DNA from 3 places in the Mesorhizobium sp. RCAM 05104 genome. Region 2 is predicted to be linked to each of the others. Evidence: predicted binding sites of a transcription regulator. Region 2 holds the regulator's gene; each other region holds the start of a gene.

Region 1 (6,231 bases), 1.6 Mb from region 2:
ATGGCATCGAACTTCTTGGCCTGCAGGGCGGGAATGATGCCATCCCAATCCTGGGTGACGATTTCGCACTCGACCTTCATCTGCGCGCACAGCGCATTGGCGATGTCGATATCGAAACCGACAACCTTGCCGTCCGAGGTAATGGTGTTGAACGGCGGATATGCGCCCTCGGTGCCGATTTTCAGTTTCTCCGCGGCCTGCGCCGACAGAGAGCCAGCCGCCATCGCCAGCATGGCAGCGCCCGCTGCCGATACGATCCATTTTGAAATCCGCATTTTCTTGGTTTCCCCTTGAACGCCGGCATCCTGACGGCCAGAAGGCAGCCAAGCATGGTGGGCCAGCACAGGCAAGTATTTTGCCTGACGGCAATGTGGTTCAGCGCGCGGGGCGGAAGTGCTTGGACAGCTTCAGGCCCTGCGCCTGGTAGTTGGAGCCGAGGTCGGTGCCGTAGAGCGCCTGCGGCCGCTTCAGCATATGCTCATAGACCAGCCGGCCGACGATCTGGCCGTGATCGAGGATGAACGGCACTTCGTGGCTGCGCACTTCGAGCACCGCGCGGCTGCCGGTGCCGCCTGACGCCGAGTGGCCGAAACCCGGATCGAAGAAACCGGCATAGTGGACGCGGAACTCGCCGACCAGCGGATCGAACGGCGTCATCTCGGCGGCATAGAGCGGTGGCACATGCACCGCCTCCTGGCTGACGAGGATGTAGAACTCGTCGGGATCGAGCACCAGTTCGCCGGCGCCACTCTTGTGGATCGGCTCCCAGAAATCGACGACCTCCTGCGCGGCGCGCTTGTCGACATCGACAAGACCGGTGTGATGCTTGCCGCGATAGCCGACCAGACCATTTTCATCGCCATTGAGGTCGATCGACAGTGCGATGCCGCCACCGGAAATATTCGGCGGCTCGGTGGCGACCAGCATCTCGGCGCGATGCAATTCATGCAGCTCGGCTTCCGACAGCAGCGCATTGCCGATACGGAAGCGGATCTGCGACAGCCGCGAGCCGGTGCGCGCAACGATCGGGAAGGTGCGCGGGCTGACTTCCAGGTACAGCGGCCCATGATAGCCGGCGGCGATCTTGTCGAACTCGTGGCCACGGTCGGTCATGACACGGGTGAAGATGTCGAGCCGCCCGGTCGAGCTCTTCGGATTGGCCGAAGCCGAAATCTCCGCCGGCAGCGCAAGGCTTTCGAGCAGCGGCACGATATAGACGCAGCCGGTTTCCAGCACCGCGCCGTCGGCAAGATCAATCTCGTGCAACTTCAGCCGGTCGAGCTTTTCCGAAACCTTGTGGCCGGGACCAGGCAGGAAGGAGGCCCGTACCCGCCATGCCTTGTCGCCGAGCCTCAGATCAAGGCTGGCGGGCTGGATCTGATCGGCATCGAGCGCGCGCGCCGACTTCAGCGCACCGGACTGGAACAGCGCCGAAATGTCCTGATCGGGAAGAATGCCTGTCTGCCGCAAGGCTCCACTCCTAGGCCAGACGTTTTTCTTGTCGCAGGTTCTTGCCGCAAAACCGTGGAACACTTTCGCGGAAGCTGCTTGGTACAAACCTCTTAATCAAGCCGGCAATTGACGCAAGCGTGGCGCGGGTCTAAAGGGTCGTTATCCCGTGGTGATTTGGCCGGTCGGCTTGCAGCCACGTTAAACAAGTCGCTAAAGGACCGTCGGGCCGCAAGGCCGTATGGACCGGTTGCGACTTTCGCGGCCGGTTTTTTTGTGTCTGGAACAAGAACGATGAGCACCAAGAAGCGCAACTGGAAACCTCAGACAGCCCTCGTACACGCCGGAACCCTGCGTTCTCAATTCGGCGAGACCTCCGAGGCGATGTACCTCACCCAGGGTTATGTCTATGAGACGGCGCAGGCCGCCGAAGCCCGCTTCAAGGGCGAGGAGCCGGGCTTCATCTATTCGCGCTACGCCAATCCGACAGTCGACATGTTCGAAAAGCGCATGTGTGCGCTGGAAGGCGCCGAGGATGCGCGCGCCACCGCGTCGGGCATGGCGGCGGTGACCGCTGCCCTTCTGTGCAGCGTCAAGGCCGGCGACCATATCGTGGCGGCGCGCGCGCTTTTCGGCTCCTGCCGCTGGGTGGTCGAGACCCTGGCGCCTCGATACGGCATCGAGGCAACGCTGGTCGACGGCACCGACATCGCCAACTGGGAAAAAGCGGTCAGGCCGAATACCAAGCTGTTCTTCCTGGAAAGCCCGACCAACCCGACGCTGGAAGTGGTCGACATCGCCGCTGTTGCCGCACTCGCCAATTCTATCGGCGCGCGGCTCGTCGTCGACAATGTCTTCGCCACCCCCTTGCAGCAGAAACCCTTGCAGCTTGGCGCGCATATCGTCGTCTATTCGGCGACCAAGCACATTGACGGCCAAGGACGATGCCTTGGCGGCGTCATCCTGTCGGACAAGAAGTGGATCGACGAGAACCTGCACGACTATTTCCGCCACACCGGCCCCAGCCTGTCGCCGTTCAATGCCTGGACGCTGCTGAAGGGCTTGGAGACGCTGCCGCTGCGCGTGCGCCAGCAAACGGAGAGCGCCGGCAAGATCGCCGACTTCCTCGCCGAACAGCCGCAGATCGCGCGCGTCATCTATCCCGGCCGGGCCGACCACCCACAGGCCGATATCGTCAAGAAGCAGATGTCGGGGGGCTCGACGCTGATCTGCCTCGACGTCAAGGGCGGCAAGCAGGTGGCCTTCGCCTTGCAGAACGCGCTCGACATCGTGCTGATCTCCAACAATCTCGGCGACGCCAAGAGCCTGATCACCCATCCGGCGACCACGACGCACAAGAATTTGAGCGACGAAGCCCGCGCGGAACTCGGCATCGGGCCTGGCACGCTCAGGCTTTCGGTCGGCCTGGAGGATACAGACGATCTGCTCGAGGATATCGCGCAGGCACTGAAGGCCAAGTAACAGAGGCCTTCAGGCGCTCGACGGCGTCTCTTCCAGTTCGGCCGCCTTGGTGCCAATGGTCATCGCGTTACCGCGCCAGTCGACGGCGCCGCCGAGCCAGCCGCGTGCCCACATCACCGGCAGGATCATGTCGCGCACCACCATCGCCGCGATCATGCGGGGCGACAGGTACCAGCCCTTGGCCGAGGCCAGGGCGCATTCCGGAAGATAGAAGGCTGCCAGCACGGCGATGCAGGTCAGCGGCAGGCTGAAGCCGGTGCTTGCCGCCGCAACCAGCGCAAGCACCAGCGGCACCGCCGCGCCAGTCAGGATCTCGGGCGCGAAGAACAGCGGGAAGGTGACACGGCGCAGGCGCGCCCAACGCGCCTGGCGCGACCAGATTTCGCCGAGCGTGCGCCGGCCGAGCGGCTGCTCGAAGGGCGAGGCGACGAGATTGACGCGCAGGCCGAGGCCGTTGACCAGCTTGGTCGCCGCAGCGTCCTCGGCGATTTCGGCGGCCAGGGCGCGGATGCCGCCACTGGCGTCGAGCATCGGCTTGTTCCACAACATGCTCTTGCCCTGGGCAAAACCAAGGCCCAGCGCCTCGCCGGCATATTGCCAGCGCGCCTGCAGCGTGTTGAGGAAGGCACATTCGACTTCGGCCCAGAAGCCGTCCGGCCGCGAGCCGATCGGCGTCGAGCAGACAAGGCCGGTGTCCGGCCGCCAGGCCGCCATCAGGTGCTGAACGTAATCTCCAGGCATCAACACGTTGGAATCGGCCAGGATGACCCAGTCGTGGCGCGCCGCTTCCCAACCCTTGACGCAATTGTTGAGCTTCGGATTGGCGCTGACGCGGTCGTCGCCGAACAACAGGCGGGCCGGCACCGCCGGAAAACGGGCGATGGCGGCGCGGATCAATCCGACCACCGGATCATCGGCCTGGGCGACGCAGAAGATCAGTTCGTAGCGCGGCCAGTCGAGCGAGAAGGCGCGCTCCAGGGTCTCGTGCGTGAACGGCTCGACGCCACGCGACGGCACGACGATCGACACCGGCTGTGACTTGCCAGCCGGCGCTGCGATGACGCGGCGTCGCTTCAGACGCGAAGCGGCGAACACGATGCTGGCGAGGTTTGAGACAATGAGAACAGTCGAAAGCAAGGCGGCTATGAGAGTGAGTTCCATCGAGATCCGGTCACTCCAGAAAAAGCCGGCCTCCATGGCGACCGCTTTCGACAGTTCGGCAGAGCGCCCGAGTCGCCAGGCACTGGTTGGCGCACACCATCATTGTCATGTGTCACTTAAATGACATTCTTTGTCGGCACCTGCCTATCAGGTCGGAATGACGGGGCACACCGTTGACCAGCCCGCGAGGAGCGCCGAAAATTGCCGGGACTGTTTTGGAGTCGCTTATGTACCGCGCCGTCACGCGCAACATCGAAGTGCAGGTCAGGCCGTTCTATCTGGAGGATCGCTCGGATCCGTCCGAGAACCGCTATGTCTGGGGCTATCAGATAACGATCGACAACCAGTCGGACGAGTTCGTGCAGCTGTTGTCGCGCTATTGGCACATCACCGACGGCACCGGCCGGGTCGAGGAAGTGCGCGGCGCCGGCGTCGTCGGCGACCAGCCCGAACTCAATCCCGGCGACAGCTATCAATACACGTCCGGCTGCCCACTTTCGACACCGTCAGGGATCATGGTCGGGCATTACACGATGCGCAACAAGCGGGGCGAGACGTTTGACATCGCCATCCCCGCCTTCTCGCTCGACCTGCCGGGTACGCGGCGCACGGTGAATTAGTCTCGGGCTTGGGCGCCAATGCCCTCACCGGCCGCGAAGCAGCCGGTGAGACGTGGTTCTTTCGCTATTGAGCCGCGAATTCCGCCGGGTCGAAGTCATATTGCTTCGAGCAGAATTCGCAGGCGACGTGGATGCCGCCATCCTCGGTGCTGTCCTTGATCTCCTGCGCGGAGAAGCCTTCGAGGATGCCGCGGATCTTGTCTCGCGAACACGAACACTGATCGGCGACCGGAACACCGCCGAAGACGCGCACGCCCTGCTCGTGGAACAGCCTGTAGAGCAGCCGCTCGGCGCCGATCGTCGGGTCGATCAGCTCGGTCGGCTCGATGGTGCCGAGCAACGCCAGCAGTTCCTGCCAGGAATTGTCGGCCGGATCGTTGATTTCGTCGCGCGGATCGCCATCGCCACCCGGCAGGTCCGGCACACGCATACGCTCGGGCGACTGCGGCAGGAACTGCGCCAGGATGCCGCCGGCGCGCCACTGTTCGCGTGCGCCACCGATGCCGGGCGTCAACAGCTTGGCCACCGAAAGCCTGAGATCGGTCGGAATCTGCTCCGACTGGCGGAAATAGGTACGTGCCGCGTCTTCGAGCGTTTCGCCGTCGAGCTGGACAATGCCCTGATAGCGCTGCGTGTGAGCACCCTGGTCGATGGTCAGCGCCAGCACACCGCTGCCGAGCAGCGTCTGCTGCGACGTTTCGCCAGCGGCGATGAGCGCCTCGAGCCGGTCGGCATCGAAACGCGCATAGGCCCGCAGTGCCGTAGGCGTGGAAAAATCCGCGACCAGCATGTCAACCGGACCATCGGTGCGGGTCTGCAGGATGAACTTGCCCTCGAACTTGAGCGATGTGCCGAGCAGCACCGTCAGCACACAGGCTTCCGCCAGCAGGCGGGCGACCGGCTCGGGATAGTCGTGGCGGCTCAGAATGGCGTCGAGCATTGGCCCGAGCTGAACGGTACGGCCGCGCACGTCGAGCGTGCCGACCTCGAAGGGAACGACGTGATCGTCGCCGGCGTAGCCGAATTCGCCGAGTTTGGGGTGATGTTCAGTCACTTGATGGGTTTCCAACATGACAAAGCTCCAGGGCGCGGCCATGCCGCCCTGTGGGGCGCATGCGTCGAAACGCGCTTGATTTGCGTGATGCGGCGCAAATAGGGATCGCGCCGCCGCAGATCAAGCGCCAAGACACCAGGCAAGGACAGCCTTCTGGGCATGGAGCCGGTTCTCGGCCTCGTCGAAGACCACCGAGTGTGGTCCATCGATGACTTCGTCGGTCACTTCCTCGCCGCGATGCGCCGGCAGGCAATGCATGAACAGTGCGTCCGGCTTGGCCCGGGCCATCAGCTTGGCATTGACCTGATAAGGCGAGAACACGTTGTGGCCGCGGGCGCGATGCTCCTGGCCCATCGACACCCAGCAATCGGTGACGACGCAATCGACCTGGTCGACGGCTTCCTCGGCCGAGCGGGTGAAGTGCAGCTTGCCGCCATGCGCTTGCGACCAGTCGATATGCTTCTG
Region 2 (6,231 bases):
GACTGCAACATGATGGCGGTGGCGTTGCGCTGGCGCGATCCGCAGCGCTACCGTGATGACTTCATCGCCATCCTGCTCTCGCACGGCATCGGCATGGGCCTGGTGCTGAAGGGTCAGTTGTTCACCGGCACCCATTCCTCGGGCGGCGAGTTCGGTCACATGATCCACCAGCCGAGGGGCGCGCTCTGCCGCTGTGGGCGACGCGGCTGCGTCGAGGCCTATGCCGGCAACTACGCCATCTGGCGCAACGCAAGGCAGCTGGGCGAGGACACCGAGCCGGTTGCCGATGTCAGCGACGCAGACATGCGCGCTCTGGCAGCCGCGGCCCGCGACAGCGCGGGGCCCGAGCGTGAAGCCTATCGCAAGGCCGGCGAAGCGCTCGGCTACGGCCTCGGCAGCCTGTTCGCGCTGATCGATCCGGCACCCGTCGCCATGGTCGGTGTCAGCGCCGCGGCCTTCGACCTGATCGAGCCGGCATTGCGCGAGGCCATAGCCCAGACCGCCGGAGGCCAGCATTCGGAATCGATTTCCTTCGACACCGAGCCGAACGAACTGCCGCTGATCCGCGAAGGCTGCGCCATGCGCGCGCTGACCTTCGTCGACCAGGAGATTTTCGCACCGGGCGCGCAAGCACGAACGGGCGCCGGAAAGAACGTTGCCTGAGGATCAGCGCATATTCTGAACGACCGGTCGACCTGAACCGGGCTTCACGATGGGTATGATGTCAGTTAGGCGCGCCAACTGTTAGGATGCTGTCTAATTCGACACGCCCAGCCAATGCTCATCATCCCGCACCCTCAACACTGAAATTTCAGCTAAACCATCATCAGGACCACCAAGAAATGACCGCCTCGCCTCCCTTTCTCGGCTTTCCCGATTGGCTTGCCGATGGCCGTATCCCGCGCGCGGTGATCTTCGGAGCCGGCCACGGCAGCACCTATCCCGGCGAGGACAGCCGCGGCTATGCCTTGGCCGCCGACGCCATCCGCGTTGCGAGTCAGGGCGATGCCACGCTCGTCGAGCACTGGGATTTCGATCTCGGCGGCCCGCTGTTCGACGGCAAGCCGGTCTGCTGCATCGACACCGGCGACATCCCGACCACCATGCATGACAATACCGGCAACAGGGCTCGAATCCAGGCGAAAACGCGTCAGGTTCTGGCATTGCCGGCCGTACCGATCCTGCTCGGCGGCGACGATTCCGTGCCCATCCCCTTCCTCGCCGGCTTTGCGGATCACGGGCCGGTCTGGATCCTGCAGATCGACGCCCATATCGACTGGCGCGACGAGGTGCATGGCGAGCGCTACGGCTATTCGAACCCGATGCGCCGCGCGAGCGAGATGCCGCATGTCGCCGGCATCGTGCAGGTCGGCATCCGTGGCGTTGGCAGCGCGCGCCTCACCGAAATCGAAGCGGCACGGCGCTATGGCAGCCGCCTTGTAACGGCCCGCGAGGTTCACGCCCAGGGCGTCGAAGCCGCTCTCCGGCATATTCCGGAAGGGGCGCGGGTCGTCGTAACCCTCGACTGCGACGGCCTCGATCCCGGCATCATGCCGGGCGTGGCGGCGCGTTCGCCCGGCGGCCTCACCTACACCCAGGTGATCGATCTGATCGCGGGCCTCGGCAGGCGGGCCAGGATCGCGGGATTCGACCTTGTCGAACTCTATCCTCCCGCCGACATTGACAGCCTGTCGGCCCTGACCGCGGCGCGCCTTCTCGTCAATGTGATCGGCACCGTCGTCCGGCAGGTTTGAGCCCGGACTGTCCCTAGTCTTCCCTGATCGCGTAACCCGCCCCGCGGATCGTGCGGATGACATCGGGCATGCGGCCATTGTTGACCGCCTTGCGCAACCGGCCGACATGCACGTCCACCGTGCGCTCGTCGATATAGATTGTCTCGCCCCAGACATTGTCGAGCAGCTGGCTGCGCGAGAAGACGCGGCCAGGGTGGCGCATCATGAATTCCAGCAGGCGGAATTCGGTCGGTCCGAGCCGGATCTCGCTCTTCTTGCGATAGACCCGGTGCGACTCACGATCGAGCACGATGTCGCCAACCTTGAGCACGCTGGACAGCACTTCCGGCTTGGCGCGGCGCAGCAGCGCCTTGACCCTGGCCATGAACTCCGGTGTCGAGAACGGCTTGACCAGATAATCGTCGGCGCCTGTCGAAAGGCCGCGCACGCGATCGCTCTCCTCGCCACGCGCGGTCAGCATGATTATCGGCAGCCGCTCGGTCTCGGGGCGCATTCTCAGCCGCCGGCAGAGTTCGATGCCGGAAACCGCCGGCACCATCCAGTCCAGCACCAGAAGGTCGGGGACGTTCTCCTGCAGCCGGATCTCGGCCTCGTCGCCGCGCGTCACCACCTCGACCTGGTAACCCTCTGACTCCAGATTGTAGCGGAGCAGCACACCCAGCGGCTCCTCGTCCTCCACCACCATGATGCGTGGCGCGATCATCGGCTGCTCACCCCTGTCGTCATGCCGCCGGCGCGGACATTGCCGTCTCGTCCTGCTTCGGGCGATTGGCGGGCAGCTGCGTGCCGGTCAAAACATAATACGCATTCTCGGCGATGTTGGTCACGTGATCGCCGATGCGTTCGAGGTTCTTGGCGCAGAACAACAGATGCGTGCACGCGGTGATGTTGCGCGGATCCTCCATCATGTAGGTCAGGAGTTCGCGGAACACGGACGTGTACTTGACGTCGATGCGTTCGTCGTCGTTCCTGAGCTTGGCCAGCGCCGCCGCGTCGGCGGCGGCATATTCCTCGATCACACCCTGCACCTGGATCAGCACCAGTTGCGCCATCGCATCGATCGAGTGCGAAAGGTCGCGAGGCGTGACGCTGAGGCCAACGGTGCCGACGCGTTTGGCTATGTTCTTGGCAAGATCGCCGATGCGTTCGAGGTCGCCGGCCATGCGGATCGAACCGACGACATGGCGCAGATCGTCGGCCATCGGCTGACGCTTGGCGATCAATGTGATGGCGCGGTCGTCGAGTTCGCGCTGGCGCGCGTCCATGATCGCGTCGTCGGAGACAACGCGCTGTGCCAGGGCGTTGTCGGAATTCAAAAGCGCCTTGGTCGCGCCGCCGACCATCGAGCCGGCGAGATCGCCCATATCGCTGATGAGCCTGCTGATCTGTCCGAGATCCTCGTCGAAAGAAGCGACTGTATGTTCGCCCATGATCTTAGTCCTCGTATGTCTGAGCTCAGCCGAAGCGGCCGGTGATGTAGTCCTGCGTGCGCTTCTCGCGGGGCGACGTGAAGATCTTCTCGGTGCGGTCGAATTCGACCAGTTCGCCCAGATACATGAAGGCGGTCTGCTTCGAGACGCGTGCCGCCTGCTGCATGTTGTGGGTGACGATGACGATCGTGTAGTCGGCCTGCAACTCGTCGATCAGCTCTTCGATCTTGGCGGTCGACAGCGGATCGAGCGCCGAAGCCGGCTCGTCGAGCAGGATGACTTCCGGCTTCACCGCCACGGTGCGGGCGATGCAGAGCCGCTGCTGCTGGCCGCCCGAAAGACTGAGGCCGCTGGCGTTGAGCTTGTCCTTGACCTCGGTCCACAGCGCGGCGCGCTTGAGCGCCTGCTCGACACGGCCGTCCATCTCGGACTTGCTGATCTTCTCATAGAGCCTGACGCCGAAAGCGATGTTCTCATAGATCGACATCGGAAATGGCGTCGGCTTCTGGAACACCATGCCGATCTTGGTCCGCAGCAGGTTGAGATCCTGCGACCGGTCAAGGATATTCTGACCGTCGAGCAGCACCTGGCCCTCGGCGGTCTGTTTCGGGTAGAGCTCGTAGATGCGGTTGAAGACGCGCAGCAGCGTCGACTTTCCGCAGCCCGAGGGCCCGATGAAGGCGGTGACGCTGCGCTCGGGCAGCGACAGGGTGATACCCTTGAGCGCCTTGCTCTGACCGTAGTAAAAGTTGAGGTTCTTGACCTCGATCTTGGCTTTGGCGGTTGCCTCGGCGGCGATCGTCATGTCTGGAGACAACATCTGACTCATTTGTCCTCTCTGCGTCCGGTCAGGCTGCGAGCAAAGATGCTGAGCGCGAGAACCGTCAATGTGATTATGAGTGCGCCGGTCCAGGCCAGTTGCTGCCATTCCTCGTAAGGACTGAGAGCGAACTGGAAGATGGTCACCGGCAGGCTGGCCATCGGCGCGTTGAGATTGCTCGACCAGAACTGGTTGTTGAGCGCTGTAAAGAGCAGTGGCGCGGTCTCGCCCGAAATACGGGCGATCGACAGCAATATGCCTGTGACGATACCGGAAAGAGCGGCGCGGTAGGCCACCGACTTGATGACAACCCAGCGCGGCGCGCCGATCGCGGTGCCGGCTTCGCGCAAGGCGTTCGGCACCAGGTTGAGCATGTCTTCGGTGGTGCGCACGACGACCGGAATGACCAGGATGGCGAGTGCGACAGAACCGGCAAGGGCCGAGAAATGCCCCATCGGCCGCACCATCAGTTCGTAGACGAACAGGCCGATGATGATCGACGGCGCCGACAGCAGGATGTCGTTGATGAAACGCACCACCGTGGTGAGTTTTGAGAAGCGGCCGTATTCGGCCATGTAGGTTCCTGCAAGCACGCCGATTGGCGTGCCGACGATGACGGCGATGACCGTCATCACCACGCTGCCGTAGATGGCGTTGAGCAACCCACCGGCGTCGCCGGGTGGCGGCGTCATCTGCGTGAAGACGTCGAGGGACAGGCCGGCGGTGCCCTTGTAGACCAGCGCGCCGAGGATGAGCGCCAGCCAGGCAAGTCCGATGCCCGCGGCGATGACGCACAGCGTCATCATCACGGCATTCTTCCTCTTGCGGCTCTGGTGAAGCGATGAGGCTGTCGACATCGGTCAGGCTCCCGTGCGGGCGTCGATGCGCATCAGCATGTAGCGTGCGATGGCAAGGATCAGGAAGGTGATGACGAACAGGATCAGGCCGAGCGCCACCAGCGAAGACGTGTAGAGATCGCCGACGGCTTCGGTGAATTCATTGGCGATGGTCGCGGAGATCGTGGTCGCCGGTGCGAACAGCGAGGTGCTGATCCGATGCGCGTTGCCGATGACGAAGGTCACCGCCATGGTTTCGCCGAGCGCGCGGCCGAGACCAAGCATGACGCCGCCCATGATGCCGATCCTTGTGTAGGGAATGACAACGCGGCGGGTCACTTCCCAGGTCGTGCAGCCAATGCCGTAGGCGGATTCCTTCAGCACCGGCGGCACCGTGTCGAAGACGTCCTTGGTGATCGAGGTGATGAAGGGCAGCACCATGATGGCCAGGATCAGCGACGAGGTCAAAAGGCCGATGCCGTAAGGCGGGCCGGCAAACAGGCTGTTGAGGCCGGGAATGCCGTGGAACGCGCCGATGATGAAGGGCTGCACGGTCGTCTGCAGGAACGGCGCCAGCACGAACAGGCCCCAGATGCCGTAGATGATCGACGGGATGCCGGCGAGCAGTTCCACCGCCATGCCGATCGGCCGCCGAAGCGGCCGCGGGCAAAGTTCGGTGAGGAAGATGGCAATGCCGATGCCGAGCGGAACGGCGATCAGGATGGCGATCGCCGAGGTGACGATGGTGCCGTAGATCGGCGCCAGCGCGCCGAATTTTTCGGTGACCGGATTCCAGCTTTCACTGGTCAGGAAGGAGAAGCCGAAGGTCGACAGCGCCTGCCAGGAACCGGCAAACAGCGAGATCGCGACACCGCCGAGCAGGACCAGCACCAATATGGCGGCGGCGCGGGTAAGCCCGTGGAAGATCGCGTCGGTCAACGCGAACCGCCTGACGGTGGCATCGCGCGAACCTCGAATGGCTGGCAAGGCTTCCTGGACAGCGCTCATGTGAAGCTCGGCTCTTTGTGTTGAGGAAAAAGGAGCGCCGCGGCGCGGCGCTCCTTTGGAGGATGTTACTCGCCGGCGTAGACGGGCTTGCCGTCGGTGACGATATCCGACTTCCACGAAGCCTTGATCAGGTCGACGACGTTGTCGGGGATCGAAACGTAGTCGAGGCCCTTGGCGATGTCCTTGCCGTCCTTGTAGGCCCAGGCGAAGAACTTCAGCGCTTCACCGGTGGCGGCGACATCCTCGGGAGTCTTGTGGATCAGCACCCAGGTCGATGCGGCGATCGGCCAGGTGGCGTCGCCGGGCTCGTTGGTGATGATGACGTTGAAGTTCTTCGCACCCTTCCAGTCGGCGTTCGAAGCAGCCGAGCCGAAGGATTCGAG
Region 3 (6,231 bases), 650 kb from region 2:
TCTCGACGGTGTTCTACGGCTATAATCTGATCCTCGCCCGGCAACAGGCGCAGCTGGCCAAGCCGATCGAGATCATGCTGTTCCAGAACCTTTGCGTCGCCATCATAATGGGTCTCGCCGCACCCTGGCTCGCCGTCGCTTTGCCGGCTAATCTCTGGCTGCCCCTCGCCGGAGTGACAGTGCTGTCGCTAGCCGGGCAATTCCTGATGAGCTGGTCCTATGCGCGCGCCGAAGCGCAATATCTGATCCCGACGGAATACTCGGCCTTCATCTGGGCGATCGCGCTTGGCTGGTTCTTCTTCGACGAGCAGGCCGCCTGGACCACGCTGGCAGGAGCATGCCTGATCGTCGCCGGCTGCCTGATCGCCGCGCGCGCCAACCCGAAGCTTGCCGAGCCAATCGAGGCGGCGATTTAAGGAAGCATGTCTGACGCTGTACACCGCTTGCTTGGAAGTTAGCCAAGAAGTTGCGCGCGGGCGCACGAATAGCTTCGACCCAATCGAGGCGGGCCAGCTGATCCAGCCGGCGCAATTTCCAGGTGATTACCCGCCACGGTCAATGACGCTGTGACGAGATGGCGGTGCGTGCGGCTGTCATGCTAGCCTGTCGCATTGTCGTCGTTGGCGCGTGAACTCGACGGCGACCCCGTTTCATCGACAAATCGAAGGGATAAGCCGTTGAGAATCCTGAAGGCTTTCATGACGCCGGCATGCGCGGTGTCGATAATCTTGCTGCTGGCAGGTTGCGGGCATGTCATCAACAGGATGATCTGACGCCGAGTTTGCCGGTCAGGCGTCGTCGTCCACCACCTTGCGTCGCTGCAGAAGCCGCGCCACCAACCAGCACAGCATCGCCCAGGCGAAGCCAGCGCACCAGCCGGCCAGCACATCCGACGGCCAATGGACACCGAGATAGATGCGGCTGACGCCGACCAGCAGCGTCGTCAGCACCGCCAGCGACAACACGTAGACCTTGGTTGTCCGGCCTGGCAGGAAGCGAGCCGCCAGCGAGCCGAGCGTCAGATAGGTCACCGCCGACAGCATGGCGTGGCCGCTCGGAAAGGACAGCGAGGTCTCGGTGACCAGATGCGAGACGAGTTCGGGTCGTGGCCGGTCGACGCCGACCTTCAGCAGGCTCGACAGCGCCTGGCCGCCGGCCACCGCTGCGAAGATGAGAAACGCCGTTGCCGGGCGGCGGATCAACAGCAGGTAGATGATTGTCGCCGCCGTGATCAGCACAAGCACGCTGACGCTGCCGAGGCTGGTGATGTCGCGCATCGCGCCCTCCAGCCATGGAGCACCGATCGGGACACCCGGCTGACCGGCCTGACGGAAGGCAAGCAGGATTTCGGTGTCGAAGGCATGCGGCGTGGTGGCTCGCGCCACCTCCATCAATTCCTCGAATCCCCACAGGCCGCCGGCGACGACCAGGCCGGCCAGCAGCACCGGGAATTCGAGCCGGTTGAGCAGAGCGTTCGCAGCGTTCTTCATCAGCTATTCGCCGTTACAATCGCGCTTGCAGATAGGGCCCGAGCGTGATCAGCGCCACGGCGGCGACCGCGAGCACGATACCGGTTGCCTGCAGCACGTTGACGCGCTCGCCGAAGAACACCAGCGCCACGACATTCACCGAGACCAGCTGGATGACGGCCGAGAGACTGAACGACACCGACATGCCGAACTCGCGGATCAGCCTCAGCATGATCAGGTTGCCCAGCGAATAGAGCGCGAGCGTCAGCAGGATCTTGCCCAGGCTTGGCGCCAGTCCCCATTGCTTGGCGGCGGTCGCCGCCAGCAGGAAGATCACCGTCGAAAAGCCGAGCTGCAGCAATCCCGAAAAACTCACGCCCTGTCCCTCTCGAAGCGGCGCGCGCCGCGTGTATTGCAGACCTTGTTTCCGAAGCGAGCGGGCACGTCAAGCAGACCTCTTGCTTGGATGGCGGATCGCGGATTGCCGTGGGCGGTTGAAAGTGGCGGCTGGTGTCACGAAAATGTGATCGGCCGGCTATATCGGTCAAACTCGTATCCCGCTCCAGCCACTCCAATAGCCAGAGGCCAGCCCCATGACTGATCATCGCTCCCCCGACACCCGATTCGCCACCAGCCGGCTCGAGGAAAACGAAGGACCGACCAGCAACGCCACCGACAACCGCACCATGGGCGAGATCATCGCCGCGCGATTCTCGCGCCGTGGTTTCCTGAAGGGTTCGCTGGCCGTCTCGGCGATCGCCGCCACCGTCAGCCCGCTGGCGCTGGTCAGCGCCGACAAGGCCCGTGCCGCCGAAGGCTCCGCCTTCTCGTTCGACGAACTCGAGGCCGGCATCGACGACAAGCACCATGTCGCGCCCGGTTATGACGCCGATGTGCTGTTGCGCTGGGGCGATCCGCTGTTTGCCGATTCGCCGGAATTCGATCCCACGAAACAGTCGGCGCAGGCCCAGGCAAAACAGTTCGGCTACAACAACGACTATGTCGGCTATATCCCAATCGACGGTTCGGCCGAACACGGCCTGCTGGTGGTCAACCACGAATACACCAACCCGCATCTGATGTTCCCGGGCCTCGTCACCATCGCCGACGGCAAGGCCAAGCAGGCGCCGCTCAGCAAGGAGCAGGTCGATGTCGAGATGGCGGCCCATGGCGGCACCATCGTCGAGATCCGCAAGGTTTCGGGCAAATGGCAGGTGGTGCGCGACGGCAAGCTCAACCGCCGCATCACCGCCAACACCGAAATGGCGCTCTCCGGCCCGGTCGCCGGCCATGACCGCGTCAAGACCAATGCCGATCCGTCCGGCACCAAGGTGTTCGGCACCATCAACAATTGCGCCGGCGGCGTCACGCCCTGGGGCACCTATGTGATGTCCGAGGAGAACATCCACGGCTATTTCTCCGGCGAACTGCCCGAGGGCCACAAGGAAGCCGCCAACTACAAGCGCCTCGGCATTCCCGAAGGCGCCTATGAATGGGCGGCGCATTACGACCGCTTCGACCTCGCCAAGGAACCGAACGAGCCCAATCGCTTCGGCTGGATCGTCGAGGTCGACGTCAACGATCCGACCTCGACGCCGAGGAAGCGCACCGCGATGGGTCGCTTCAAGCATGAGGGCGCCGAATCGATCGTCGCCCGGGATGGCCGCGTCGTCTTCTATCTCGGCGACGACGAGCGCTTCGACTATGTCTACAAGTTCGTCACCGCCGGCCGGTTCAATGCCAGCGACCACGCCGCCAACAAGGACCTGCTCGACGACGGCACGCTGCATGTCGCCAAATTCGCCGAGGACGGTTCGGTGGAATGGCTGCCGATCGTCTTCGGCCAAGGCCCGCTGACCGCCGAGAACGGTTTTGCCAGCCAGGCCGACGTGCTGATCGAGACGCGCCGCGCGGCCGACCTGCTCGGCGCCACCAAGATGGACCGCCCCGAAGACATCCAGCCCAATGCCGTCAACGGCAAGGTCTATGTCATGCTGACCAACAATTCGAAGCGTAAGGCAGACCAGGTCGATGCCGCCAATCCGCGCGCCGCGAACGCCTTCGGTCACATCATCGAGATCTCGGAGGACGGCGGCGATTTCACTGCCGCCAGGGGCAAGTGGGAGGTGCTGCTGAAATGTGGCGATCCGGCAGTGGCCGATGTCGGCGCCACCTTCTCGACGGCGACGACGGCCAATGGCTGGTTCGGCATGCCCGACAATTGCGCGGTCGATTCAGCCGGCCGGCTGTGGGTCGCCACCGACGGCCAGGGTCCGAAAGCCACCGGCCGCACCGACGGCCTGTGGGCGGTCGACACCGAAGGAGCGGCGCGGGCGACCTCGAAACTGTTCTTCCGCGTGCCGATCGGCGCCGAAATGTGCGGCCCGCTGTTTGCGCCTGATGATCAGACCGCCTTCGTCGCGGTCCAGCATCCGGGTGACGGCGGCGAGGACTGGGAGGCGTTCGGCCGCCCGTCCTACTATGAGGACCTGTCGACCCGCTGGCCCGACTTCAAGCCCGACATGCCGGTGCGGCCGGCGGTCGTTGCGATCACCAAACAGGGTGGCGGCAAGATCGCCGTCTGACACGAACCCTTTTTTCAATTTTCAATCTGAAGGGGGACTCCGGATCACCGAAGTCCCCTCCTTTTTGCACGAAATCATTCAAGCCTCGGGAAAGATTGGCAATTTACACGTGGCGCCCTAGGTCATGCCCAGGAGACCCACCATGCCGAAGTCCGTCTATGACCGTGGCCTGCTCAAGCCTGGCGAGATCGCCAGGCTGCAGCGCGTCTTCGACGAGGCCTGCCGGCAGCGCGAAGCGCATCCCGATTCGGCCGAGGCCCGCGAGATCGCCCTTAACCTGCTCGCCCTGCACAATGCCGGCATGGTCGAGGAGGACATGCTGATGGAAGCCGTCGGTTTCCGCCGGCTTGAGCCGAAGTCGGCATGACCCACGAGCCGGCGGCTGCCTACCCCGCGCGCTGAACCACGGCCACGTTCATTGCGCTTCGCAATCGGAAGCCGATGGACTCGTATAATTTGATGGCGGCAGCGTTCGTGGCATAGGCGTGAAGATACGGTATCTCGCCGCGCGCCATGATCTGGTTTGCCACGAACAGGGACAGCAGCCGGCCGAGGCCAGCGCCGCGAAACTCCGGATGCGAGCACACGCCGCTGAGTTCGGTATAGCCGGGCTGCTTCATGCGCTCGCCGGCCATCGCCACCAGCCGGCCCTCGATTTTTACACCCCAGAACTCGCCGAGGCTCAATGCTCCGAGCGTGAACGGACCGGGCCTGGTGAGCAACGCCAGTGCCAGCATCTCGGCTGCATCGTCTTGCGTCAGGGGCTGCACGCGCTCGTCCGACACGGTCCGCAACGGCGCCTCGGCAATCATCTGGACGCCGAAGGCGGTCGAGATCGCCGATAGCCCAACAGGAAGGGCAATGGCGTCCGCCTGAAGCATGATCACGCTCTCGTTTGGGGGAACAAGCTTCGCGAGCGCCTGGAGGCTTTCCGCCTCGTCCGTGGCGGTGGCCGCGAAGGGAACGATCGACGACGGATAGCGCCTGGCGAACTTGTCCCCTTGCGCGAAGGCCTGATGGCGCGTGTCCAGCGCGCTCCAGACGGGACGATCGAGCACGTGCTTCATTGCGCTGCGCCCTTGCTCATTTTTACACGACGATCGAGCGGGACTGCGGCCAAACCGTCCTCGAGGGCGGCCAGTTGATCGAGCAGCGGCCCCGAAAGGCCCCGGCACAAATCCGCGACGGCACCCTCGATGCGCGGCCAGACGTCTCGCTTTGCAATATCGACAAGGCTCTGACCGCCCTTTGTGAGGGAGACCATCCTGCGCCGCTGGTCGCCGTCCGATTGCGTGACCTCGACCAGTCCCAGATTAGCCAGAAGCGACACGCTTCGCGTCACGCCTGGCTGGGTGATGCCGAGAGATTGCGCCAGTTCGCCGACCGGCAACGGTCCCAGCCTGTCGAGCGCGGCCAGGAGAGGGTACTGGCTGGACTGAACCGGAACGTCCAGGCAATCGAGCAGACGCTGCGTATCGGCCTGCAGTTGCTCGCCGATCCGCTTCAACCTGCTGCCCAGGCACAGGAAGCCAAGAGATCGCAAGACGTCTTCCATCACATTCTCGCTCACCATTAACCCATAACATGTTATATAACAAAGCAAGAAAAGTCAAGCACGCGCCGTGCGAGCGTGCATCGAGCAGTGTGCAGTAGGCGGATTCCCGAATCGACCGGGGCGCCCACCGTTGGTTGCCGCCGCCTCGAACCGAAATCAGCGTGACGCAGCGGCTTGGCGGGAGACGCCAGCGGAACCGGCAATCAGCTTGGCGATCGCTTTTGCCATGATGACGGAATTGGCGAAGCAGCCGCGGATGCTTGGCCGCATGCCGGTGAACCAGAGGCCGGGCAATTTCGGATCGCTTTCGCCGCCGTTGAAAAGTGGAAAGCCCTTGCTGTCGAGCACACCCAGCTTGCCGACCATGGGCTCCAGCCCGGTGCGGTAGCCTGTCGCGGCAATGACGATATCGGGAGCGACCAGGTTGCCATTGGCCAGGATCACACCATCGCGGGTGAATTCCCGTATTGCCGGCGCCACGACAATCCGGCCCGACTTGATGGCGTCGACGGCGCCATCGTCGGCGGCGATCGCCGTGTAGTCCGAAGCCAGGCGTGTGACGCCGCCCGACGGCGCGGGCGGCATGCCGAATTTGGTCAGGTCGCCGAAAGCCAGGCGCTGC

Evidence for each region. Region 2 encodes PhoB, which activates phosphate uptake and scavenging genes when phosphate is short. Its sites were predicted from a motif close to TGTCATNNANCTGTCAT; they were not measured.
Region 1: AC56QP_RS14040 (ceramide glucosyltransferase) is a predicted target of PhoB. The motif match lies at 4,202-4,218, and genes of this name have one in related genera.
Region 3: AC56QP_RS18475 (PhoX family protein) is a predicted target of PhoB. The motif match lies at 1,981-1,997, and genes of this name have one in related genera.

Annotation. Positions count from the first base shown of each region.
Region 1 covers NZ_CM185033.1:2,834,015-2,840,245, forward strand. The annotation lists gene AC56QP_RS14025 (ABC transporter substrate-binding protein) at 1-275, opposite strand, end outside; gene AC56QP_RS14030 (2'-deoxycytidine 5'-triphosphate deaminase) at 376-1,470, opposite strand; SAM riboswitch at 1,609-1,686, shown strand; gene AC56QP_RS14035 (O-succinylhomoserine sulfhydrylase) at 1,744-2,931, shown strand; gene AC56QP_RS14040 (ceramide glucosyltransferase) at 2,941-4,092, opposite strand; gene apaG (Co2+/Mg2+ efflux facilitator ApaG/CorD) at 4,320-4,712, shown strand; gene AC56QP_RS14050 (Hsp33 family molecular chaperone) at 4,777-5,808, opposite strand; gene argF (ornithine carbamoyltransferase) at 5,887-6,231, opposite strand, start outside.
Region 2 covers NZ_CM185033.1:4,423,990-4,430,220, reverse strand. The annotation lists gene AC56QP_RS21705 (ROK family protein) at 1-663, shown strand, start outside; gene AC56QP_RS21700 (agmatinase) at 843-1,754, shown strand; gene phoB (phosphate regulon transcriptional regulator PhoB) at 1,768-2,457, opposite strand; gene phoU (phosphate signaling complex protein PhoU) at 2,477-3,184, opposite strand; gene pstB (phosphate ABC transporter ATP-binding protein PstB) at 3,210-4,013, opposite strand; gene pstA (phosphate ABC transporter permease PstA) at 4,010-4,861, opposite strand; gene pstC (phosphate ABC transporter permease subunit PstC) at 4,865-5,848, opposite strand; gene pstS (phosphate ABC transporter substrate-binding protein PstS) at 5,914-6,231, opposite strand, start outside.
Region 3 covers NZ_CM185033.1:3,777,062-3,783,292, forward strand. The annotation lists gene AC56QP_RS18460 (DMT family transporter) at 1-416, shown strand, start outside; gene AC56QP_RS18465 (phosphatase PAP2 family protein) at 789-1,490, opposite strand; gene AC56QP_RS18470 (hypothetical protein) at 1,504-1,845, opposite strand; gene AC56QP_RS18475 (PhoX family protein) at 2,063-4,054, shown strand; gene AC56QP_RS18480 (hypothetical protein) at 4,197-4,421, shown strand; gene AC56QP_RS18485 (GNAT family N-acetyltransferase) at 4,441-5,121, opposite strand; gene AC56QP_RS18490 (MarR family winged helix-turn-helix transcriptional regulator) at 5,118-5,609, opposite strand; gene AC56QP_RS18495 (flavin-containing monooxygenase) at 5,766-6,231, opposite strand, start outside.